DNA from 2 places in the Arthrobacter vasquezii genome. Region 2 is predicted to be linked to the other one. Evidence: riboswitches for the same ligand, from Rfam matches in the RefSeq annotation. Region 2 holds a riboswitch; the other holds the start of a gene.
The links. Region 2 has a riboswitch for glycine ahead of gcvP (aminomethyl-transferring glycine dehydrogenase). Riboswitches for the same ligand answer to the same signal wherever they lie in the genome.
Positions count from the first base shown of each region.

Region 1: it holds a riboswitch for glycine, as region 2 does, so the genes downstream of both, gcvP (aminomethyl-transferring glycine dehydrogenase) here and gcvP (aminomethyl-transferring glycine dehydrogenase) in region 2, are expected to answer to the same signal.

Region 1 covers NZ_JAROKN010000005.1:73,382-85,608, forward strand. Annotated here, with positions in the region: gene xdhB (xanthine dehydrogenase molybdopterin binding subunit) at 1-1,984, opposite strand, end outside; gene P4U43_RS03915 (xanthine dehydrogenase small subunit) at 1,981-3,477, opposite strand; gene P4U43_RS03920 (hypothetical protein) at 3,626-3,790, shown strand; glycine riboswitch at 3,876-3,973, shown strand; gene gcvP (aminomethyl-transferring glycine dehydrogenase) at 4,132-6,984, shown strand; gene gcvT (glycine cleavage system aminomethyltransferase GcvT) at 6,995-8,116, shown strand; gene gcvH (glycine cleavage system protein GcvH) at 8,243-8,626, shown strand; gene glyA (serine hydroxymethyltransferase) at 8,623-9,954, shown strand; gene P4U43_RS03945 (L-serine ammonia-lyase) at 10,051-11,448, shown strand; gene lipA (lipoyl synthase) at 11,474-12,227, shown strand, end outside.
Region 2 covers NZ_JAROKN010000021.1:12,934-25,160, forward strand. Annotated here, with positions in the region: gene P4U43_RS09435 (glycine C-acetyltransferase) at 1-576, shown strand, start outside; gene P4U43_RS09440 (DUF2306 domain-containing protein) at 695-1,189, opposite strand; gene P4U43_RS09445 (MerR family transcriptional regulator) at 1,267-1,887, shown strand; gene P4U43_RS09450 (YeiH family protein) at 1,908-2,885, opposite strand; gene P4U43_RS09455 (inositol-3-phosphate synthase) at 2,993-4,078, opposite strand; gene P4U43_RS09460 (hypothetical protein) at 4,292-5,761, shown strand; gene P4U43_RS09465 (lipid II:glycine glycyltransferase FemX) at 5,758-6,852, shown strand; gene P4U43_RS09470 (phytoene desaturase family protein) at 6,855-8,300, shown strand; glycine riboswitch at 8,385-8,486, shown strand; glycine riboswitch at 8,488-8,591, shown strand; gene gcvP (aminomethyl-transferring glycine dehydrogenase) at 8,646-11,474, shown strand; gene gcvT (glycine cleavage system aminomethyltransferase GcvT) at 11,484-12,227, shown strand, end outside.

The DNA.
Region 1 (12,227 bases), on a different contig from region 2:
CATAACCGCCCTCAATCTGCCCAACGTCGATCATCGGAGAGAGGCTGTCGCCGACGTCGTGCACTATGTCTGTGCGCAACTGGCGGTAAGCACCCGTGAAGCGATCCACTTCCACCTCGGCGAGCGCCGCGCCGTAACTGAAGTACTTGAACGGTTCGCCCTGCATGCGGGCGCTGTCCCAGTGCAGTCCTTCCGTCCGGTAATACCCGGCCGCCCACAGGGAAACTCGCTGGAAGTACGCGTCACGTGCCAACTCCGCGAAGGTCATCGCCGAATCATGGAAGCCGATGCCGGTGACCTTTCCGTCATCGAACCGGACATCGTCGGGGTGGATGTTCAGCTTCCGCGCGGCCACTTCCGCCAGCCGTTCGCTGATCTGCTCGCAAGCGTTCTTGATCGCGCCGCCGTTGAGGTCCGCTCCTGAGCTGGCCGCCGTCGCCGACGTATTGGGCACCTTGTCCGTCCGCGTCGGCGCGAGCCGGACGGAGGACAGCGGCACCCCCAGCGCAGTCGCCGCAACCTGCCGCATCTTGGTATGCAGGCCCTGGCCCATCTCCGTGCCGCCGTGGTTGATGAGCACCGACCCGTCCTTATACACGTGCACCAGCGCGCCGGCCTGGTTGAACGCGGTCAGGTTGAAGGAGATGCCGAACTTGACCGGGGTCAAACCGAGCGCCCGCTTCACATTCGGGTGCGAGGCGTTGAACTTCGCGATCTCCTCGCGGCGCCGGGCAACGTCCGCACGGTCCGAAAGCGACTGCCAGATCGCCTGAAGGCGTTCGGCGTGCCGCACCGGCTGCCCGTACGGCGTGCTCTGCCCGGGCTCATAGAAATTACGACGACGAAGCTCACTCGGATCCACCCCCAGCAACGGCGCGCACCGGCCAAGCAAGTCCTCGATCACGAGCATCCCCTGCGGACCCCCGAAGCCGCGGAACGCCGTCTGCGAGGTTTTGTTGGTCTTCGCGATCCGGCCGTTCACCTCGATGTTCGGGATGAAGTACGCGTTATCGATGTGGCACAGCGCGCGCTGCAGCACCGGTTCGGAGAGATCAAGGCTCCACCCGCCGTCGCTCGTGAGGGTGGCCTTCAGCGCCTGGAGGCGGCCGTCGTCGTCGAACCCTGCGTCCCACATGGCGTGGAAGGGGTGGCGCTTGCCGGACATGGTGATGTCCTGGGTGCGGTTCAGCCGCAGCCGGACGGGCCTGCCGGTAAGCGTGGCGCCGAGCGCCGCGATGGCCGCGAAGCCGTGCGGCTGCATCTCCTTGCCGCCGAATCCGCCGCCCATGCGGAGGCACTGCACTGTGACGTCGTGACTGGATAGGTTCAGCACGTGCGCCACGATTTCCTGCGTCTCGGAGGGGTGCTGGGTGCTGCACTGGATGAACACCTGCCCGGACTCGTCGATGTAGGCGAACGATGCGTGCGTTTCCAGGTAGAAGTGCTCCTGCCCGCTGAACTGGAACTCGCCACTGAACCGGTGCGCTGCATCCTCGAGCGCCTTGTCCGGCTCGCCGCGAGCAACCGTCGGGCGGTTCCCCTGGAAGCTCTCGGCCGCGATGGCTTCCTCAACGGTGATCAACGACGGCAACGGCTCGTAATCGACCTCCACCGCCTCCGCGCCGAGGCGCGCGGCTTCTAGCGACTCCCCCAGCACCCAGCACACGGCGTGGCCGTAGAACATCACTTCGCTGGGGAAGAGCGGTTCGTCATGCTTGATCCCGGCGTCGTTCACGCCTGGAACGTCCGACGCCGTTAGTACCCTGACGACGCCCGGAACCTCCAGCGCGGGCTCGGTGCGCAGGCCAGCTATGCGGGCGTGAGCATGCGTCGACTGAACCGGCCAGGCATGCAGCGCGTTCGAGCTACGGACAACCAGGTCATCCGTATACAGAGCCGTACCGGTGACGTGGGCTGCGGCGCTTTCGTGGGATACGGGGACACCGACCACGGGGTTTACTGGGCGATCCGACAGCGACTTCACTTGGCCACCTCCAGATCTTCAGCGTTCTCAGCATGGAATCTCAGCAGCGCCTGCCTCAGCATCGCCGAGCGGTACAGCGAGCTGGCCCGCATGTCATCGATCGGCGTTCCTTCACCCGCCATGACGACGGCGGCGGCGGCCACCGTGTCCGACGTCCAGGGTTGACCGACGAGCGCCTCTTCCGTCGCGAGAGCGCGGATTGGCGTCGCTGCCACACCGCCGAGTCCGATGCGCACGGAGCTTACGACGCCGCCGTTGAGTTGCAGTGCGATGGCCACGGACACACTTGAGATGTCGTCGAAGCGCCGCTTGGCGATCTTGTAAAACGCGGTGCTTTCGGCGAGCGGCAACGGGATGCGAATAGCGCGGAGCATTTCGTGCGGCTGACGAACACTCTGGCGGTAGCCGGTGTAGTACTCGGACAACGGAACTTCGCGCTCTCCGTCTGTGGAGGAGAGGACAATTCTTGCGTCGAGCGCCAGGAAAACCGGCGCAGAGTCGCCGATGGGCGAACCCGTGGAGAGGTTCCCACCGAACGTCGCGGCGTTACGGATCAGCCGGGAGGCGAACTGCGGGAAAAGGTAACCCAACAGCGGGACGCGGCCGTCGAGCGCCCGCTCGACTTCAGAGAGTGTCAGCGCGGCGCCGATCTCGATGGAATCGGCGTCGAACGTCAGCGCCCGAAGTTCCTCCAGCCGATCAATCGCGAGGACCAGCGGCGGGCGGGAATGCCGCAGATTAACCTCAACGCCGAGGTCGGTCGCTCCCGCAACCAGCTTCACGTCCGAGTTCTCGCGCAATGTCTGGTGGACCTCATCGAGCGACTGCGGACGGATAAACTCCGATTCACCGCTGACACGGGTGTGCTGCGGCGCGGGGGCGGGCCGGTTCTGCCGTTCGAGCAGCGGATCCGAGCCCGAAGGTGTTTCGAGCGCGTAAGCAGCGTCGCGGATCGGCCGGTAGCCGGTGCAGCGGCACAGGTTCCCGCTGAGCGCATGGAGGTCAAACCCGTTGGGGCCGCATTCGTGGTCGGTTGCATGCTCTTCACCGACGACGGCGGTTCCTGTCTCCTTGTCTTCCTGCGCCGGCGAGCGCTCCGGTCGGTAATATTCAGCAGCCATCGAGCAGACAAATCCCGGGGTGCAGTAGCCACACTGCGAGCCGCCGCGCTCCGCCATCTCGCGCTGCACGGGGTGGAGGTCCTCCGGCGTGCAGGCATCAGAGACGTTTCCGAGACCCTCGGCGGTGATGATTTCCTGGCCGTCGAAGGCGAGGGCCGGTGGGAGACACGCATTGACCGAGGTCCATCGGCTGCGGTCGGCTCCGTCCGGGCGGGCTACGAGGACGGCGCAGGCACCGCATTCCCCTTCAGCACATCCTTCTTTTGACCCTGTCAGGCCTTCATCCCGCAACCAGTCGAGTAATCGAGTGTGGGGGTTTGTTCCGCTGCAGTCCCGGACTTTGCCGTTGACGGTTACCTTGATTCCGTCCATCATTCACGCTCCCGTACGAACCGGACCGACGCGCCAACCGAACTGTCTGAAGCGTGTCAAACTGTTCGTTACGTAGTTTCGGTGTGACCTAGCGTACACCCACCGAGCGGAACTTCGTTTCCACCATGCGATAGAAAGGAGCAAAGTTTTGAGCACAACAAGTCCTGCTGCCGAGGAAGAGCGGCGACTTCGGTTGTTGAAGTTCAGGGAGGCAGTGGATGCGGCATCGAGCGCTAGTGCCGCTGGCCATCGATACGAGACTGCCCTCTGGGAGCGTACAGAACTGGCTGACGTAGAGAAGTCACTGAACTAGACGGACCCAGTCGTACAGGAGTTGCGTGAAGACTCAACCAACCGGTAGTCTGTGAATCGCGTCACCTGTCAGTGACGCACGCTTTCGATCCGCGGCGGGAGAGTCCTGCCGGTACGTTCAGCAGGCGCCGTAGGAGCAAATCCTCCCCAGGAATCTCTCAGGCCCACGTACCGCCGCGGCGAGGCAACTCTGGAAAGCAGTCCGGGAAACCGGGCTCACCGACGGTGCAAGTGGATCCTGAGAACATCAGGAAAAACGGAAACTCTCAGGTCCAATACAGAGCGGGGAGGAACCCAAGTCATCGTGGTGTTTTGCGCCACCTGAGTTATGGAGTTCCTCATATGACAGTCCAGTCATTCGTCCCCACGTTCGCAGACCGCCACATCGGTGCGCGTCGCCAGGACCACATCGACACGATGCTCAAGGCTGTCGGCTATGACACCGTCGACGGCCTCGTTGACAGTGCGGTTCCCGACTCCATTCGTCAGGAAAGCCCGCTCGGGCTGGACAACGCGCTCAGCGAAGTCCAGGTGCTGGCCGAACTGCGAAGGCTTGCCGGCAGGAACAAGACCGCCGTCCAGATGATCGGTCAGGGCTACTACGACACCGTCACGCCGGCAGTGATCCGCCGCAATATCCTCGAGGCGCCCGCCTGGTACACGGCCTACACGCCCTACCAGCCCGAAATCTCGCAGGGCCGGCTCGAGGCGCTGCTCAACTTCCAGACCATGGTGCAGGATCTCACTGCCCTACCGGTGGCCAACGCTTCCCTTCTCGATGAAGCCACCGCGGTGGCCGAAGCCGTGCTGCTCATGCGCCGGGCCAACAAGAACAAGGCCGTCAAGGACGGCAAAACGGTTCTCGACGCGGACTGCCTCCCCCAGACCATTGCCATCGTCCTCGGCCGCGCAGAGGCGCTCGGATTCGAGGTTGAGGTCGCTGACCTGTCGCAGGGACTCCCGGAAGGCGACATCAACGGCGTCGTCCTCCAGCAGCCGGGCGTCTCCGGCCGTGTCTGGGACCAGACCTCCGTCATCGCAGAAGCGAAGGAGCGCGGTGCGCTGGTCACGGTCGCCGCTGACCTCCTCGCACTGACGCTCATCACCCCTCCGGGTGAGCAGGGAGCGGATGTCGCCGTCGGTTCCACCCAGCGCCTCGGTGTTCCGCTGTTCTTCGGCGGACCGCACGCCGCGTACATGGCCGTGCGCGACGGCATGGAACGCACCCTCCCAGGCCGCATCGTCGGCGTCTCGAAGGACAACGCCGGTGCTACCGCCTACCGCCTGGCCCTCCAGACCCGCGAGCAGCACATCCGCCGCGAAAAGGCCACGTCGAACATCTGCACCGCGCAGGCACTGCTGGCCATCGTGTCTTCCTTCTACGCCGTCTACCACGGCCCTGATGGACTGAAGGCCATTGCGGAGAACGTCCACAGCAACACCCGTGCGCTCGCCACCACGCTGAAGGCCGCCGGCTGGGAACTGAAGAGCGACTCCTTCTTCGACACCCTCACCGTCCGCGTACCGGGCGACGCCGCCAAGGTAGTCTCCGCTGCCGAATCCCGCGGCATCAACCTGCGCCTCGTCAACGCCGACACCGTCGGCATCTCAGTCGATGAGACGACGACGCCGGAAATCCTCTCCGCCGTGTCCGCCGCCTTCGGTGCCGGCCAGGTAAGGGAAGCCGCAGGCTTCGAGCTGCCCGCCGCCGCGGTGCGCACCTCGGAATACCTTCAGCACCCGGTCTTCAACACACACCGCTCGGAGACCCAGCTGCTGCGCTACATCCGCAGGCTCTCGGACCGCGACCTCGCGCTGGACCGCACCATGATCCCGCTGGGCTCCTGCACGATGAAGCTGAACGCCACCGCTGAAATGGAGGCCATCTCCTGGCCGGAATTCGCTTCCATCCACCCCTTTGCCCCGGATTCCCAGACCGAAGGCTGGCGCGAGCTGATCGACGGACTCGAAGCCGACCTCGCTGAGATCACCGGGTACGACCAGGTCTCGATCCAGCCCAACGCCGGTTCACAGGGTGAGCTCGCCGGGTTGCTTGCTATCCGCGGTTACCACGCTTCCCGCGGCGAGGGCCAGCGCAACGTCTGCCTGATTCCTGCCTCCGCACACGGCACGAACGCTGCTTCCGCCGTTCTCGCGGGTATGAAGGTTATCGTCGTGGCCACGGCTTCGGACGGCACCATCGACCACGGGGACCTCCGGGCGAAGATCGAGGCCCACCGGGATGCACTCTCCGCGATCATGATCACCTACCCGTCCACCCACGGCGTGTACGACGCCGACGTCCGCGAAGTCTGCGATGCGGTGCACGAGGCCGGTGGACAGGTCTACGTCGACGGCGCAAACCTGAACGCGCTCGTCGGCCTCGCCCAGCCGGGCAAGTTCGGCGGCGACGTCTCCCACCTGAACCTGCACAAGACCTTCTGCATCCCGCACGGCGGCGGCGGTCCCGGCGTGGGCCCGGTGGCTGCAAAGGCACATCTTGCGCCGTTCATGCCGGGCGACGCGAACAAGTCTGCGCATGAAGCCGGACACGGCGTTGCGATTTCCGCATCCCGCTTCGGTTCCGCGGGCGTCCTGCCGATCTCCTGGGCGTACGTGAAGCTGATGGGCGGCCAGGGCCTCACCGAAGCCACCAAGTCCGCCCTCCTGGCAGCGAACTACATTGCCGCCCGGTTGAACGAGCACTTCCCGGTCCTCTACACCGGCGAAAGCGGACTCGTTGCGCACGAGTGCATCCTGGACCTGCGCGAGCTCACAGCCCGCACGGGAGTCACGGCCGAGGACGTTGCCAAGCGCCTCATCGACTTCGGGTTCCACGCCCCCACGCTGTCCTTCCCCGTGGCGGGAACGCTCATGGTGGAACCGACCGAGTCCGAGGACCTCGCGGAAATCGACCGCTTCATCGAAGCAATGGTGACCATCCGCAAGGAAATGGAGCAGGTCGCCAGCGGCGATTTCACTATCGGGGAATCGCCCCTGCGCAATGCACCGCACACCGCTGCCGCCGTCGTCACCTCCGAGTGGGAGCGCCGGTACCCGCGCGAGCAGGGCGCTTTCCCCGTGCACTCACTCCGACAGGACAAGTACTTCCCGCCGGTCGGCCGCATCGACGGCGCCGCGGGAGACCGTAACCTGGTCTGCTCCTGCCCTCCCCTCACCGCTTTCGAAGACTAAGGATTCCTCGATGACTGAGAAGTACACAGCACTCTACGACCAGCACAAGCTGGCCGGCGCCTCATTCACCGACTTCGGCGGCTGGCAGATGCCCCTGAAGTACAGCTCCGAACTCGCCGAGCACCACGCAGTGCGCAAAGCGGCCGGGCTGTTTGACCTCTCCCACATGGGAGAAGTCTGGGTCACCGGCCCGGACGCCGCGGCCTTCCTTGACTACGCACTGGCTGGGAAGCTCTCGGCAGTGGCAGTCGGAAAAGCCAAGTACTCGCTGATCTGCCAGGAAGACGGCGGCATCATCGACGACCTGATTTCCTACCGCCGCGGGGAGGAGAAGTACCTGGTGGTGCCGAACGCCGGCAACGCGCCCGTGGTCGCCTCGGAATTGCTTGAAAGGGCCGTCAACTTCGATGTCACCATCGACGACATCTCTGCCCAGACGTCACTGATCGCTGTCCAGGGACCCAAAGCCGAGGAAATCCTGCTCACGCTGGTGCCGGCCGACCAGCATTCACTCGTCACCAAACTCAAGTACTACGCGGCGGTCAAGGTTCAGATTCAGGGTGAGCAGTTGCTCCTTGCCCGCACCGGGTACACCGGCGAGGACGGCTTCGAGATCTACGTGCCGAACGAGGGTGCCCCGGGTCTGTGGGAAGCATTGCTGGAGACCGGGACCGGGCATGGCCTCATCCCCGCCGGCCTCGCGTCCCGCGACTCCCTGCGCCTTGAGGCAGGCATGCCGCTGTACGGAAACGAGCTCTCCCGCGAGGGCAACCCCTACGCTGCAGGTCTTGGCCCGGTCGTCTCGCTGGCCAAGGAATCGGACTTCATCGGCAAGACCGCGCTGGCCGAACTCAAGGCAGCCGGCGCCGGCTCCACTACCGGCCGCAAGCTCGTGGGCCTCAAGGGCCTCGGGCGCCGCGCAGGCCGCAGCCACTATCCCGTGCTGAAAGACGGCAAGGTGGTGGGCGAAGTGACCTCCGGCCAGCCCTCCCCCACCCTGGGCTACCCGATCGCCCTGGCCTACGTCGATGTCGAACTCAGCGAGCCCGGCACTGCTCTGGACATCGACCTCCGCGGCAAGGCCGAGCCGTTCGAAGTTGTCGCGCTGCCGTTCTACAAGCGTTCGAAGTAGTCCTGCGGCACCTCCGCCAGAGTCGGCATTTTCACGCGTGCTGCTTCGCTTAACGCACACTTCCGAAAACGCCGGCACTGCCGGAGTTCTCTTACCTACAGATTTCTCGTTGTAAAGGAAAAACAGATGAGCAAGGTTATTGCCGACCTGAAATACTCCGCCGAGCACGAATGGATTGCCGGCGACGGCTCCGGACCCGTTTCGATCGGTATCACCGCCGTGGCCACTGACGCCCTCGGCGACATCGTGTACGTGGACCTTCCCGAGGTCGGGGACACGGTCACCGCCGGCGAGACGTGCGGCGAGGTGGAATCCACCAAGTCCGTGTCAGACCTCTACGCGCCGGTCAGCGGCGAGGTCACCGAAACCAATGCCGACGTCGTCGACAATCCGGAACTGATCAACAGCGATCCGTACGGCAACGGCTGGCTGTTCAAGGTGGCCGTCACCGAAGAAGGCCCGCTGATGTCAGCTGAAGAGTACGCAGCAGCCAATGGCGGCGAGCTGTGAGCCCGGCAGGCGCGAGCGGGGCCACGGTCGCTTTCGAGCAGGTTGTGTCGACGTCGCTCAACGCACAGCTGTCCGATCTGGACCCGGAGATCGCCGCCAAGATCGACGACGAACTGAACCGCCAGCGCACCGGTCTGGAAATGATCGCGTCTGAGAACCACACCGCGGCTGCCGTGATGCAGGCACAGGGTTCCGTCCTGACCAACAAATACGCGGAAGGGTATCCCGGCAAGCGGTACTACGGCGGCTGCGAACATGTGGACGTCATCGAGCAGCTGGCGATCGACCGCCTGAAGGCCCTGTTCGGCGCTGAGTACGCCAACGTGCAGCCGCACTCCGGCGCCCAGGCAAACGCCTCGGTGATGCACGCGCTGATCAAGCCGGGCGACACCATCATGGGCCTGAACCTGGCTCATGGCGGGCACCTGACGCACGGCATGCGCATCAACTTCTCCGGCAAGCTGTACAACGTCATTCCGTACCAGGTCCGCGAGGATGACCACCGGATCGACATGGCGGAAGTGGAGCGGCTCGCACAGGAACACAAGCCGCAGCTCATCGTTGCCGGCTGGTCCGCGTACGCCCGCCAGCTGGACTTCGCCGAGTTCCGGCGGATTGCCGACTCGGTGGGCGCCTACCTGATGGTGGACATGGCGCACTTCGCCGGCCTCGTCGCCGCCGGGCTGCACCCGTCCCCCGTACCGCACGCGCACGTCACCACCTCCACCACGCACAAGACCCTCGCCGGTCCGCGCGGCGGAATCATCTTGAGCAACGACGCCGACATCGCCAAGAAGATCAACTCCGCGGTGTTCCCGGGCCAGCAGGGCGGACCTTTGGAGCATGTCATCGCGGGCAAGGCAGTTGCCTTCAAGATCGCAGCCTCGCCGGAGTTCAAGGAACGCCAGGAGCGCGTCCTTGCGGGCGCCCGGATCCTGGCCGTACGCCTGGTCCAGCCCGACGTCACTGCGAAGGGCATCAGCGTCATCTCCGGCGGAACCGATGTGCACCTCGTCCTGGTGGACCTGCGCAACTGCGAGCTCAACGGCCAGCAGGCCGAGGACCGCCTGGCGGAAATTGACATCACCGTGAACCGCAACGCGGTGCCTTTTGATCCCCGTCCCCCGATGGTGACCTCCGGTCTGCGCATCGGCACGCCCGCACTGGCTACCCGCGGCTTCGGCGAGGAAGCCTTCGCGGAGGTCGCGGACATCATTGCCGAGGCCTTGATTGCCGACGCCGGCGCTGATCTCTCCGGCCTGCGCTCCCGTGTGGAAGCACTCGCCGCCGCGCACCCCCTCTACCCCGACGTTGCCGACCTCGCCTGACCTCTGAACTTTTGTCCAGGTAACGAGAGTTCGGAGACGTTTAGGTCTCCATATCTGGACAAAAGTTCTGACCTTCCAAGCAGTAAGGAATGACCAATGGCTGTTGGAGTCTTTGACCTCTTTTCCATCGGGATCGGGCCCTCAAGCTCGCACACCGTCGGCCCCATGAGGGCTGCCGCCGTCTTCGCGGAGGAGCTCAAGGCCTCCGGCAGACTGGCGGAAGTGGCGTCACTGCGGGTGGACCTCTACGGGTCCCTCGCAGCGACGGGCCGCGGACACGGCACCATGACCGCCGTCCTCCTCGGGCTCGAAGGCTTCCACCCCGAGCTGATCCTGCCGGACGAAGTGGAGGAACGGCTGGCTGCCATCGCCGACACCGGAATGCTGCAGCTGGCCGGTGGCACTTCCCTGCCCTACGGCGTCGAAGACATGGTCCTGCGTCCGCTGACCGTACTGTCCCGCCACACCAACGGCATGACCTTCCAAGTGAAAAACGACGACGGCGAGGTACTCCACGAGGCAACGTTCTTTTCGGTGGGCGGCGGCTTCATCGTGCGGGAAGGCGAGGAAGATGCCGCTGCGGAACAGCTCGAGGAGTCGAAGGAACAACTGCCCTACCCCTTCCGCACTGCGGCAGAACTGCTGGAGCACTGCCGCAACACCGGCCTGGGGATCAGCGACATCATGCTCCTCAACGAGAAGGTTGCGCACTCCGAGGAGGAAATCCGCGACGGCCTGCTGCACATCTGGCAGGTGATGGAGGAGTGCAAGAACTCCGCGATCAAGCGAGAAGGCTTGCTTCCCGGCGGTCTGAAGGTCCGCCGTCGTGCTCCGGATTGGCATGAGCGGCTGCTCAAGGAGGACAAGGACCGGGATCCGAAGTACTGGCAGGAGTGGGTCAACCTCGTTGCCCTCGCCGTCAACGAGGAGAACGCGTCAGGCGGCAGGGTGGTCACCGCGCCCACCAACGGAGCCGCCGGCATCATTCCCGCCGTGCTCTACTACGCGCTCCACTTCGCGCCCGGTATGGAGAACGCGACGCAGGAGGACCGGGACGACGTCGTTATCAAGTTCCTGCTGACAGCCGCCGCGATCGGCGTGCTGTACAAGGAGCAAGCTTCCATTTCCGGCGCGGAGGTGGGCTGCCAGGGCGAGGTCGGGTCGGCGTCGTCCATGGCAGCGGCCGGCCTCGCCGAGGTGATGGGCGGCTCTCCTTCCCACGTTGAGAACGCGGCGGAAATCGCCATGGAACACAATCTCGGCCTGACGTGCGATCCCATCGGAGGACTGGTTCAGGTGCCGTGCATCGAGCGCAACGCGATTGCTGCCGCGAAGGCAATCAATGCTGCCAAGATGGCTCTTTGGGGAGATGGCTCGCACCGGGTATCTCTGGATGAAGTCATCGTGACCATGCGGGAAACCGGCAAGGACATGAGCTCCAAATACAAGGAAACGGCACTCGGCGGCCTTGCCGTGAACGTCGTCGAATGCTGAATCGGAAGTCGAAGGAAGAGAACCCATGACTCTGGCACCAGAAGGCCGCAAGCTGCTCCGCGTAGAACAGCGCAACTCTGCAGTACCGGTGGAACGCAAGCCGGACTGGATCAAGGCAAAAGTCCAGATGGGTCCGGAGTACGTCCAGCTCAAGAACCTCGTGAAGAAGGAAGGCCTCCACACCGTGTGCGAGGAGGCCGGCTGCCCCAACATCTTCGAGTGCTGGGAGGACAAGGAAGCGACGTTCCTCATCGGCGGTTCCGAGTGCACCCGGCGCTGCGACTTCTGCCAGATCGACACGGGCAAGCCCTCCCCGGTGGACCGGTTCGAGCCCACCAAGGTGGCTCGCTCGGTCAAGGCCATGCAGCTGCGCTACGCCACTGTGACCGGCGTGGCCCGTGACGACCTCGAGGATGAGGGCGTGTGGCTCTACGCGGAGACCGTCCGCAAGATCCACGAACTCAACCCGGGCACCGGCGTCGAGCTCCTGATTCCGGACTTCTCCGGCAAGCCGGAAAACATCCGGGCGATCTGCGATTCCAAGCCCGAGGTCTTTGCCCACAACGTCGAGACCGTGCCGCGCATCTTCAAGCGGATCCGGCCGGCGTTCCGTTATGAGCGCTCTCTCGACGTGCTCACGCAGGGTCGGGATCTCGGCATGGTCACCAAATCCAACCTCATTCTGGGCATGGGCGAAACCCGGGAGGAAATTTCGCAGGCGCTCTCCGACCTGCACCAGGCCGGCTGCGACCTGATCACCATCACGCAGTACCTGCGTC
Region 2 (12,227 bases):
GCCATGGTGATGGTCGATGATTCGCATGCTGTGGGTTTCATGGGGCCAACGGGGGCGGGAACACCGGAGCATGCTGGTGTGTCTGACCGGGTGGATCTGTATACCGGGACGTTCGGTAAGGCGTTGGGTGGTGCCTCGGGTGGGTACGTGTCCGGGCGGGCGGAGATCGTCGAGTTGTTGCGGCAGCGGGCGCGGCCGTATCTTTTCTCCAACTCGCTGGCCCCCTCGATTGTCGCGGCAACCCTGACGGCCCTGGACCTGGTCCAGAACAGTGCGGAGCTTCGTGCACGGTTGGGTGAGAACGCGGCCCTGTTCCGGTCTCGGATGAGCGAGGAAGGATTTGAGCTGCTCGCCGGCGAGCATGCCATCATCCCGGTTATGTTCGGTGATGCCGCGCTGGCGGCGAGAGTGGCGGACAGCATGCTCGAACACGGGGTCTACGTGATCGCGTTCAGCTACCCGGTTGTCCCCAAGGGAGCCGCGCGCATCCGTGTGCAACTCTCCGCAGCCCACAGCGCCGAAGACGTGGAAGCGTGCGTCACCGCCTTCGTTGCAGCACGGGACGCCACGGCGTAGTTCCTGCGTGCCGCGCTGAAGTAGGCGAGGGTGATTGCTTCCTGCTGAGGAGTACGTAGGCGGATGCCGCGCGGAGGCGATCCTGCCGCCCCAACCGCCCCGGTCACGCCCAACGGTACTAAACCGGCGCCTTGCCGGTGTGGACCACCTTGACAGGTGCCGCTACCGTTCTCGGCCGGACCGCCAGGTAAAGCCCGCCCACTGTGAGCAGCACCAGCGCAGCAACAACGACGGCGGTGCCCGGGTCATCAGCCAACAGCAGCGGTATTGCCCGCCCCGGTGCCGTGGCTGCGAACACAAAAGCGATTGCAATGCCGATGTAGCTACCGATCATGTTGGCCCGGTGAGCAACGATGTTGCGGCGGATCGCCGAGACGAGGCCGAGCGTCACCGTGATAATGGTGAAGGCGGAGAGACCGTGAAGCCAGCTGAAATGTCCGTCGGTCACAATCCCGAAACTGCTCACGCAGACGAAGTACATGGCGCTCACCCAGGTATAGCCAATGATCCTGTGGGTGCGGTCGCGTCGCCGTCGGAAAATATTGAGTGGCCCGAGCACCAGGACGTACAGCGCGGCGACCACGTGGGCGGCTATGAGCGGGCTCCAGTCCATGGTCATAAGATAGACCCACTATCTTGCGATGTATATCTGGATAGTTGACGTCTTTCCACTATCCAGTGAGGACCCTCGTGCAGCTGAAGGAACTGAGCGCGTCAACGGGCATAAGCGCCGCCAGCATCAAGTTCTATCTTCGCGAAGGACTGCTCCAGCGCGGGGTCGAGATCCATCCCACTCGTGCCGAGTACAGCATCCGGCACGTTGAACGCCTCGAGCTGATCTCGGGTCTCCGGTCAGTCGTCGGGCTTCGTGTCGATCAGATCCGTGGCTTGATCGGACTCATTGAGGATACCGGTGTATCCCGCCTTGAGCTGTTGGGCAAAACCCAGGCGATGGTGATGGGTGCCCCTGCGGAAGCGGTGCAGGACCACCCGCTTATGAACGGGCTGTTGGCAGCCCAGAGCTGGCCGGATGCACCCTCTGAGGCGCGCGCGCTGCTCAACATCATCCTCCGGGAAATGGAGACAATGGGACTTTCGGTGAGCGCCGACGTCGTACTTGGATATGCACGAGCGGCCGATCAGGTGGCACAGCAGGATCTGGGCACAGTCCTCGACACACAGTCCCGGGATCAGGCAGTGCTCGCGGTGGCAGTGGGTGTCCGCGCATACAGCCGACTGCTCCTTGGCCTAGTGGGGATGGCGCAGGCGTCGCACAGCATCCGCCGACTGGGTGGAACACGTTCCGCGTGAAGCCTGCAGGCCACGTTTCTTCAGGACAGTGGCAGGGCCACCGAGCAGACGAGGGATACCGCGAGGATCACCAGGGTTGAAATCAAACCGAGCAGCACCGGGCGCTTGCCCACGCGCAGCAGGCTTTTCAGGTGGACTCCCAGACCCAGGGCGAACATCGCCGCTGACAGCAGCAGCGTCTGCAGGATCTGTGCCAGTTCCAGGACCCCTTGCGGGAGGACATCCGAGGTGCGCAACAGCATCGCTCCGACAAACCCCACAATAAAGAGCGGGACCACGGGAGGAATCTTGCCGCCTGTAGCCGGTTCGGCACGGCGCATGCGCAGGGCTATTCCGGCGGTGATCGGCGCCAGGGTGAGGACACGGGCGAGTTTCACCGTGACGGCAACAGCAAGAGCAGAGCTGCCCACTGATCCGCCCGCGGCAACAACCTGTGCCACTTCATGGGTCGATGCCCCGATCCACACGCCGAGGGTCCTCTCCGGCATTCCCAGCAGCCCGCCCAGGAAGGGGACCGTGGGGATCATCAGGGTCCCAAAGAGCACCACCAGTCCGATGGCGGTGGCGACTTCCGTCTTCTTGGCGCCGGCCGCAGTCTCCGTGGCTGCAACCGCTGCCGCACCGCAGATAGAGAACCCTGAAGCGATGAGAAGTCGCTGGGCAAAGCTGATGCCCAGGAGCTTTCCGATCCACAGTGTGGCAGCGAAGGTCACACCCACTGACAGAAAAACAAGGAGGAGCACACCGGGGCCCAGCCCAAGTACTGCTGAGAGTGAGAGTTGAAGTCCGAGCAGTACGATGCCCGCCCGCAACAGGGTTTTGGATGAAACACCGATCCCCTCGAAGAACAGGGATGGCACCGGCAACAGGTTCCCCCAGGCCGCTCCAAGGAGGATGGCGATCAAGAGCGGGCTGGTTCCCGGAAGTAGACCGCTCAGCAGCCAGGAAATTGCAGCGCCGGCGAGACACACCGCCAGACCGGGAAGGCTATTGCTCATGTCAACAATTTCTCATGCGATGCGATCGCCAGCGGTCGGACAGGCCACTTCCCCACAACAAAACGCCCCCGGTAGGACCGGGGGCGTTTCATCAGAGGGGAACTGCTCTAGCGCTCGACCTCGCCGCGAATGAAAGCTTCAACTTTGTCGCGGGCGATGTCGTCGTTGTACTGCTCCGGCGGCGACTTCATGAAATAGCTTGACGCCGAGAGAATCGGTCCGCCGACGCCGCGGTCTGCGGCAATCTTCGCGGCGCGGATGGCGTCGATGATCACACCGGCAGAGTTCGGGGAATCCCACACCTCGAGCTTGTACTCAAGGGAAACCGGTGCATCGCCGAAGTTGCGGCCCTCGAGACGCACAAACGCCCATTTGCGGTCATCGAGCCAGGCGACGTAATCCGACGGTCCGATGTGGACGTCGTCGGCGTGCAGTTCGGCCTCTACGTTTGAGGTGACAGCCTGGGTCTTGGAAATCTTTTTTGACTCAAGGCGGTCCCGCTCGAGCATGTTCTTGAAGTCCATGTTGCCGCCGACGTTGAGCTGGTACGTGCGGTCCAGCGTGACTCCGCGGTCTTCGAACAGCTTGGCCATCACGCGGTGGGTGATCGTTGCGCCGATCTGGCTCTTGATGTCGTCACCCACAATCGGCACACCCGCTGCAGTGAACTTATCAGCCCACTCCTTGGTGCCTGCGATGAAAACGGGAAGTGCGTTGACAAAAGCGACGCCCGCATCGATTGCGCACTGGGCATAGAACTTCGCTGCTGCTTCGGAGCCGACTGGCAGGTAGCAGACCATTACGTCAACCTGTGATGCCTTGAGCTCAGCGACGACGTCAATCGGCTCCGCATCGGATTCGACGATGGTCTCGCGGTAATACTTGCCCAGGCCATCGAGGGTGTGCCCGCGCTGGACCTTCACTCCGGTGGGCGGCACGTCCGCGATCTTGATGGTGTTGTTCTCGCTGGCGCCGATGGCGTCGGCGAGGTCCAGGCCGACCTTCTTGCCATCGACGTCGAACGCGGTGACAAACTGCACGTCATTGACGTGGTACTTGCCGAACTCCACATGCATCAGGCCGGGGATGGTCGCCGTGGCGTCTGCATCCTTGTAGTACTGCACACCCTGCACCAGGGATGCTGCACAGTTGCCAACACCGACGATTGCTACCCGAATGGGGTTAGTTCCCACTGTTCTCCTCTTTACGCGCACTTATAACCGCCCGGACCGAGGTCTTTGTTTGCCTTTGCCTCCGGCGAAATCCACAGCTTACCCAGTCTACTTGTTATTGCGAACGCCCGTTGTTGCCTGCTCATTCCCTCAAGCCCTCCGGAGTGCGGAATTACAGGTGGGTTTCTACGAAGAGGGCGCCATTGTCCTGCCCGTTGGCTAGGCTTTCGAGACATGGAGCAAGAGCAGGGTCAGCGCCGCCCCGCAAGCATCTCCGTGCCTACGCGCGGGGACCCCTTGCTCAGGCATGCCGCGGAAGTCGCCGGCGGGCCACTTGGGAGGCACGCTGCACCGGGCAGGGTGCGGCCGGCCGTCTTCACCGTCGGGCGGGTCCTGATCCTGATGACCACAGCCGCCGCTGTCCTGGCGGTGCTGATCAAGGCTCCGTGCCGAACCGACGGATGGACACGTCCCGCGCAGTTCTACCGGGGCTGCTACTCAGACTGGACCGAGGCCTTCCAGTTCCAGGGTCTCGGAAGCGGTTTGTCCCCATTCGCGGAGGGGTCCACCTTTGATGGGCCGCTGCTCGTTGGAGTGTTTGCGGGACTGGTCGCGCTACTGGTGCCGACGTCCGCGGACGGCATAGTCCAAACGCAATCCCTGATGCAGTATTTCGACGTGAACGCTGTACTGATCGCTGCCGCGTGGATTGGAACTGTTGTTACCGTGATGCGACTGGCGAGTCGCCGACCCTGGGATGCGGCGCTTGTGGCGGTGGCGCCGATCGCGATCCTGACGGCAACCTCAAGCTGGGTGCTGCTGTCCGTCCTATTGAGTGTCCTGGCTGTGTGGGCGTTTGCGCAGGAGCGCTATGTGATCTCCGGCGTCCTGCTCGGGTTCGGCGCCGGGTTCAGCGTTCACGTGCTCCTGGTCCTCGCTGCCGTCATACTGTTGGCCATCCGGACCGGCCGGTTCAGGGGTGCCCTGCTGAGCGGCGGTTCGCTGATCGCCGTCTGGGTACTCACCGTTCTGCCGTTCGGGCCCGAACGCGTTCTGGCACTGCCGTGGGAATACGATCCGGCTCGCCTCGGCATTTCCTCTTCGCTGTGGGCGGGCTATGACCTGCTTGCGCAGCGGCTCGGCCTGCCGGTGCTCTCTCCGGTAGCAACAGCAACCCTGGCTTTTACCATTTTCGCGGTGCTGGTTGCCCTGATATGCCTGCTGGTGCTGCGGGCACCGCGACGCCCACGCCTTCCGCAAGTGATTCTTCTGCTGCTCGGAGCACTCGTCCTGGTCCTGCCCGACTACCCTCCCGCACTCACTCTGTGGTTGCTGCCCTTCGTTGCGCTCTCGTATGTCGATTGGCGAATACTTTGTGTCTGGCAGCTTGTTGAACTACTTCACTGGTGGGCGTACTGGATGTACGTAGCCCGAGAAGCGTCGTCAGGCGTGGTGGAGAACAATATCGACTCCCCCTACTATGTCGCCGCGATCTTGGCGCGCCTACTGGCCACCGGTTACCTGTTGTATCGGGTTGCGCAACATATACTTGAACCGACATATGATCCGGCGCGGCGCATTGGTATTGACGATCCGGCAGGCGGCCCCTTCGATGGTGCTCCAGACCGGCATGCGCCTGCTCCGGTACTGTTGAGCGAGTCCCCTCCAAACCTCACCATCACCGCACCGAGAGACCCCCAGTGACAGAATCCGTCTTCCGCAGCGAGCGCCTTACGCCAGAGGAATTCGAGCTGTTGGCGTCGGCAAGCCCCGATGTCGTCATTCCGCTCGAACAGACTCCGCAGTGGGCGGGCTTCGAGCGCAGTCTGGGCCGGGAACCGTACGGATTGTGGGCCTACTACGACGACGACGGCGCACCGGCTGCGATGGTGAGCTTCCTCCGGGTGCGGCGCAGGTTCCGAGAATCGCTGGTCGCGATCAACGGGCCCGTATGGTTCGCGGACCGTACCGCGGAAGCTGAACTCCGTCTTATGCACACGGTTCAGCACCAGTTCACTGATGATCCGGGCACAGACCCTCTCTATGTCCGCATGCAGGTGAAACACCCGCTGCCTCCTGCAGCCGGCCCGATCGAGCACGGCTGGTATGAGCGCGAGATCGTCGTTGACCTGACGCCGGGCGAGGATGCAATCTTCAAGTCTTTCCGGCCGAATGCCAGGAACAGTATCCGTCGTGCGGAACGGTCAGGCGTGGAGGTCCGGACCATTGAGCGGGCACGCTGGGTCGAGGTATTCAGGGCGGACCTGTACCCGATTCTGCAGGAAACAGCGGAGCGCGACGGCTTCTCCAGCTTCGGCCCCGAATACTACGAGTTGCTGCTCTCAACTCTGGGGGATCATCTTCGGCTCATGGTCGCCTACGTGGACAGCAGGGCTGTGAGTTGGTTGATCACTACCGAATACCGCGGCTACTCGGTCTACTATTTTGCGGGCAGCACACACGACGCGCGCAAGACGTTTGCGCCTTATCTGTTGCTGTGGGAAGCGTTTAAACAGCTCAAAGCTGCCGGCAATACCGCTTGCGGGCTTACCGGCATCGTGAGTGAGAACTACCCACAACTGGTCAACGTCACCACGTTCAAGCGGAACTTCTCCAAGAACGTTGTGGACCTCCCCACAACTTATGACATCCCGCTGAACCCGGGTAAGTACAAGGTGGTGGCTGGACTGCTCTCATTCCGCAGAACGGCGCCGGCCAAAGGTCGCGCGTTGCTCATGCGAGCAGCCTCGTCCGTGTCCACGCTTCGCGCCCACCGGTCCGGAGGGAAGAGCTAGCCATGGCGGACGTCGCGATTGTCGGTGCCGGCCCCAATGGGCTGGCTGCCGGCGTCGTGATGGCACGTGCAGGCTTGAGCGTGGAGATATTTGAGGCCGAACGAGCTATCGGCGGCGGGTCACGCACCATGGAGCTGCTTGAGCCGGAACACGTGCATGACATTTGTTCGGCTGTGCATCCGATGGCGCTGGCGTCACCCTTCTTCCGGGAGTTCGGTCTCCGGGAACGGATTCCCTTCGTGGTTCCCGAGCTGTCGTACGCCAATCCGCTGGACAATGGCCGTGCTGGACTCGCGTACCGCGATCTTGGGCGTACGGCGCTCGGTCTGGACAAGGACGGACAGGCCTGGCGGCGACTGATGCGCCCGCTCGTGCAGCACATTGATGGGGTGGTCGATACCGGGCTCAACCAGTTCCTGCGGGTCCCGCGGCATCCAGTCGCGGCCGCCCTGCTCGGTTCAAGGACGCTCGAGCAGGGGACTGGCCTGTGGAACCTGCGCTTCTCGACGGAAGAGGCGGCGGCATTGTTTACCGGAGTTGCCGCACATGCCGTTGCTGCCCTGCCCACACTCGCGGCTGCAGGTGCCGGGCTCACCCTCGGAGCGTTGGCGCATGCCGTGGGATGGCCCATTCCGGTTGGCGGATCCCAGGCATTGGTCAACGCTATGGCGGATGACATCCGGGCACATGGCGGCGCCGTCCACACTGCCCGTCGGATTGAATCGGTCGGCGAGTTCGACGGAGCAAAGGCAGTCCTGCTCGATGTCTCACCCGGTGCTGTTGGCGGCCTGGCAGGCGATCGCCTCCCGCAGGGCTACGTCTCAATGCTGGACCGGTTCCGCTTCGGGGACGGCGCCTGCAAGGTTGACTTCATCCTCTCGGGGCCGGTGCCGTGGGCAAACGAGGAAGTACGAGCGGCCGGCACAGTTCATGCGGGCGGAACCCGGGCTGAAGTGGCGGCGTCGGAAGCCGACGTGGCCGCCGGACGCCATCCGGAAAAACCGTACGTGCTGGTTTCGCAGCCTTCCCTGTTCGATTCTTCCCGCGCACCCCACGGACGGCAGGTTCTGTGGACTTACTGCCACGTGCCCAACGGTTCCACGCGGGACATGACGGAGGCCATTGTGCGGCAGATCGAACGTTTCGCGCCCGGCTTCCGCGACGTCGTCGTGCGTTCACACGTCATGACTGCAGCTGACCTTGAGCAGTACAACGCCAATTACGTGGGCGGTGACTTCAGCGGTGGCGCGGTGACCATCCCTCAGCTGCTGGCGCGTCCCTCATTCGGGCCGCACCCTTGGCGGATGCCGGGGAAGGGCCTCTATCTGTGCTCAGCATCGACCCCGCCCGGCCCGGGCGTGCACGGGATGGGCGGTTATCACGCGGCAAAACTTGCACTCAAGGACGTGTTCGGGCTGCCGGTGCCGCAGTTGGGAAGGTCATCGTGAGCGCACTCCTTTGCTGATCGATTTCAGCGAAGAGTAAGCTTGATCACGATCGCATAACTGAAAAGCGCAGTAATAAAACGCCCTTGACCCGCAGCGGGAGAGTCCTGCCGTTGACCTACAGCCGGCAGGCGCCGTAGGAGCAAACCCTCCCCAGGAATCTCTCAGGCCCAGCACCGCAGCGGAAAGGCAACTCTGGAAAGTAGCGCAGCTGAAGATAGGTTGTGCTCACCGACGGTGCAAGGTGAACCCTGTGTTCACGGAATCTCTCAGGTCCAAGACAGAGCGGGGAGGAACCCACCCACCTGTCCGCGCGCCCTGCACGCACACTGATTCACGGAGTTCCTCATGACGCACCAGACGGAATCAACTTTCTCCGACCGCCACATCGGTCCCCGCTCGGACGACGCCGAGCAGATGCTCAAGGTCCTGGGCTACCCCAGCCTGGACAAACTCGTCGATGTTGCGGTGCCGGCGAGCATCCGTATCAACGAGGGCCTGGACATTCCGTCTGCGCTGAGCGAGTCGGAGGTCCTGGCGGAACTGCGCAGCATCGCCGCGAAGAACAAGACCGCCGTGCAGATGATCGGTCAGGGCTACTACGACACGGTCACCCCTCCTGTCATCCGCCGCAATGTGCTTGAGGCTCCCGCCTGGTACACCGCCTACACGCCCTACCAGCCGGAAATCTCCCAGGGCCGTCTTGAAGCCCTGCTGAACTTCCAGACGATGGTCCAGGACCTCACTGCGCTGCCCATCGCCAACGCCTCCCTGCTCGATGAAGCATCGGCCGTTGCCGAGGCCGTCCTCCTGATGCGTCGCTCCGGCAAGAACAAGGGACGAACCATCCTGGACGCGGAATGCCTCCCCCAGACCATCGCCGTCGTGCAGGGCCGCGCTGAGGCGCTGGGCTTTGATATCGAGATCGCTGACCTCTCAAAGGGATTGCCGGACGGCGACATCAACGGCGTCGTCCTCCAGCAGCCCGGGACATCCGGCACGCTCCGCAACCACACGGACATGGTCGCGAAAGCGCACGACGGCGGCGCCCTGGTGACGGTCGCAGCGGACCTGCTAGCGCTGACCCTGATCACCCCTCCGGGGGAGCAGGGCGCGGATATCGCCGTCGGCTCCGCCCAGCGTTTCGGTGTGCCGCTGTTCTTCGGCGGACCGCACGCTGCGTACATGGCCGTTCGAAAGGGCCTGGAGCGCATGCTCCCCGGCCGCCTTGTTGGGGTGTCGAAGGATTCCGACGGCGCACCCGCCTACCGGCTTGCACTGCAAACACGTGAGCAGCACATCCGCCGCGAGAAGGCTACGTCGAACATCTGTACCGCTCAGGCGCTCCTCGCGATCGTTGCCAGCATGTACGCCGTTTACCACGGTCCCGACGGGCTGAAGGCGATCGCGGAACGTGTCCATGGAAAGGCGGCGCGGCTCGCTGCAGCCGTTCCAGGGACGGTCCACGAGTCCTTCTTCGACACCCTTCTCGTGAAGGTCGAGGGCCAGTCCGAGAGCATTGTCCGCAAGGCCGAGGAGCGCGGCATCAACCTGCGGTTGGTCGATGCCGATCACGTCGGCATCTCCTGTGACGAGACCACCACGGACGCTCACCTTGAAACCATCGCCGAGATCTTCGGGGTAAATCTGTCAGCCGACGCGGAGACTGCAATCCCTGCTGACCTGCAACGGACGTCGTCCTATATGACCCATCCCGTGTTCTCCCTCCACCGCTCAGAGACCCAGATGCTGCGCTACCTGCGCGGTCTCTCGGACCGCGACCTGGCACTGGACCGCACCATGATTCCGTTGGGATCCTGCACCATGAAGCTCAACGCCACGGTTGAGATGGAACCGATCTCCTGGCCCGAGTTCGCAACCATCCATCCGTTCGCCCCCGAGCACCAGACCGAGGGCTGGCGCCAGCTGATTGATGACCTGGAGGGCCGTCTCGCTGAAATCACCGGCTACGCCAGGGTGTCGATTCAGCCGAACGCCGGCTCCCAGGGTGAACTCGCCGGTCTGCTGGCCATCCGCAAGTACCATCTTTCACGCGGTGATGAGGCTCGCACAGTGTGCCTCATCCCATCGTCAGCACACGGCACCAACGCCGCCTCTGCTGTGCTCGCCGGCATGAAGGTGGTTGTGGTCAAGACAGCCGGAAACGGCAACATCGATCACGATGATCTCCAGGCAAAGATCGAGGCGAACAAGGATTCCCTCTCCGCGATCATGATCACCTACCCGTCCACGCATGGCGTTTTCGAGGAGGACGTCCGCTGGGTCTGCGACCAGGTGCATGGCGCGGGCGGTCAGGTCTACATCGACGGCGCAAACCTTAACGCGCTGGTCGGGCTAGCAAAGCCGGGTGAGTTCGGTGGTGATGTTTCCCACCTGAACCTGCACAAGACGTTCTGCATCCCGCACGGCGGCGGAGGTCCCGGTGTCGGGCCGGTAGCAGTGGCGGAGCACCTTGCCCCCTTCCTGCCTGGAGATGCGAATAGCGCAGCTGGTGTAGACAACAGCAACACAGCCGGCGTCCCTATCTCCGCCTCCCGCTTCGGTTCAGCAGGCGTACTGCCGATTTCCTGGGCCTATGTGGCGCTGATGGGAAGCGAGGGCCTGACGGCAGCCACGAAGTCCGCGCTCCTTGCAGCGAACTACGTCGCCGCCCGCCTCAATGAATACTTCCCGGTGCTCTACTCGGGTGAGAACGGACTCGTGGCGCACGAGTGCATTCTGGACCTTCGCGCACTTACCGCGAAGACCGGTGTGACAGCCGAAGACGTGGCCAAGCGCCTCATCGATTACGGCTTCCACGCCCCGACGCTGAGCTTCCCGGTAGCGGGCACGTTGATGGTGGAGCCCACGGAGTCCGAGGACCTGCGCGAACTGGACCGTTTTGTCGAGGCGATGATCGCCATCCGACACGAGATCGACCGCGTCGGAACAGGCGAATGGCAGCTGGAGGAGAGTCCGCTTCGCCAGGCACCGCATACCGCACAGACGCTCATCAGTGACGAGTGGTCGCAGGCCTACTCCCGGGAACTGGCTGCATTCCCGCTGCGGACGCTGCGCCACGACAAGTACTTCCCGCCGGTCCGCCGTATCGACGGCGCCCACGGTGACAGGAACCTCGTGTGCTCGTGCCCGCCGATCGAAGACTTCGAGGACTAAGGGATCGCCATGACAAAGCAGACAGCGCTGTATGCCCAGCACCAGGAACTCGGTGCGGCATTCACCGACTTCGGCGGTTGGCAGATGCCCCTGAAGTACCGCAGCGAACTTGAAGAGCACCACACGGTTCGCCGGGCCGCCGGCATTTTCGACCTTTCGCACATGGGCGAGGTGATGGTCACTGGGCCGCAGGCAGCCAGCTTCCTCAACTATGCCCTCGTGGGAAATATGGAGATCATGGCGGTGGGGAAGGCCAAGTACTCCCTCATCTGCACCGAGGGCGGCGGAGTGATTGATGACCTCATCACGTACCGTCTCGCCGAGGACCAGTTCCTTGTGGTGCCCAACGCCTCGAACTCCGACACGGTTGCTGCCGAGCTGCAGCAGCGTGCTGCCGACTTCGATGTCACTGTGCAGGATCAGTCGGAGGAGACCGCTCTCATCGCGGTGCAGGGACCGAACGCGGAGGCGATCCTGCTCGGCATGGCGCCGGCTGCAGACCGCGACGCCATCACCTCGCTCAAGTACTACGCCGCCGTTCGCGTGGAGCTCGCCGGTCAGCCGGTCCTCCTCGCCCGCACCGGCTACACCGGCGAGGATGGCTTTGAACTTTTCATCGAGAACGCGCAGGCCGTACAGCTGTGGAAAGCCGTGACCGAGGCAGGAACCAACCATGGCCTGGCGCCCTGCGGGCTGGCCTCGCGGGACTCGCTTCGCCTTGAAGCCGGCATGCCGTTGTACGGTCATGAGCTC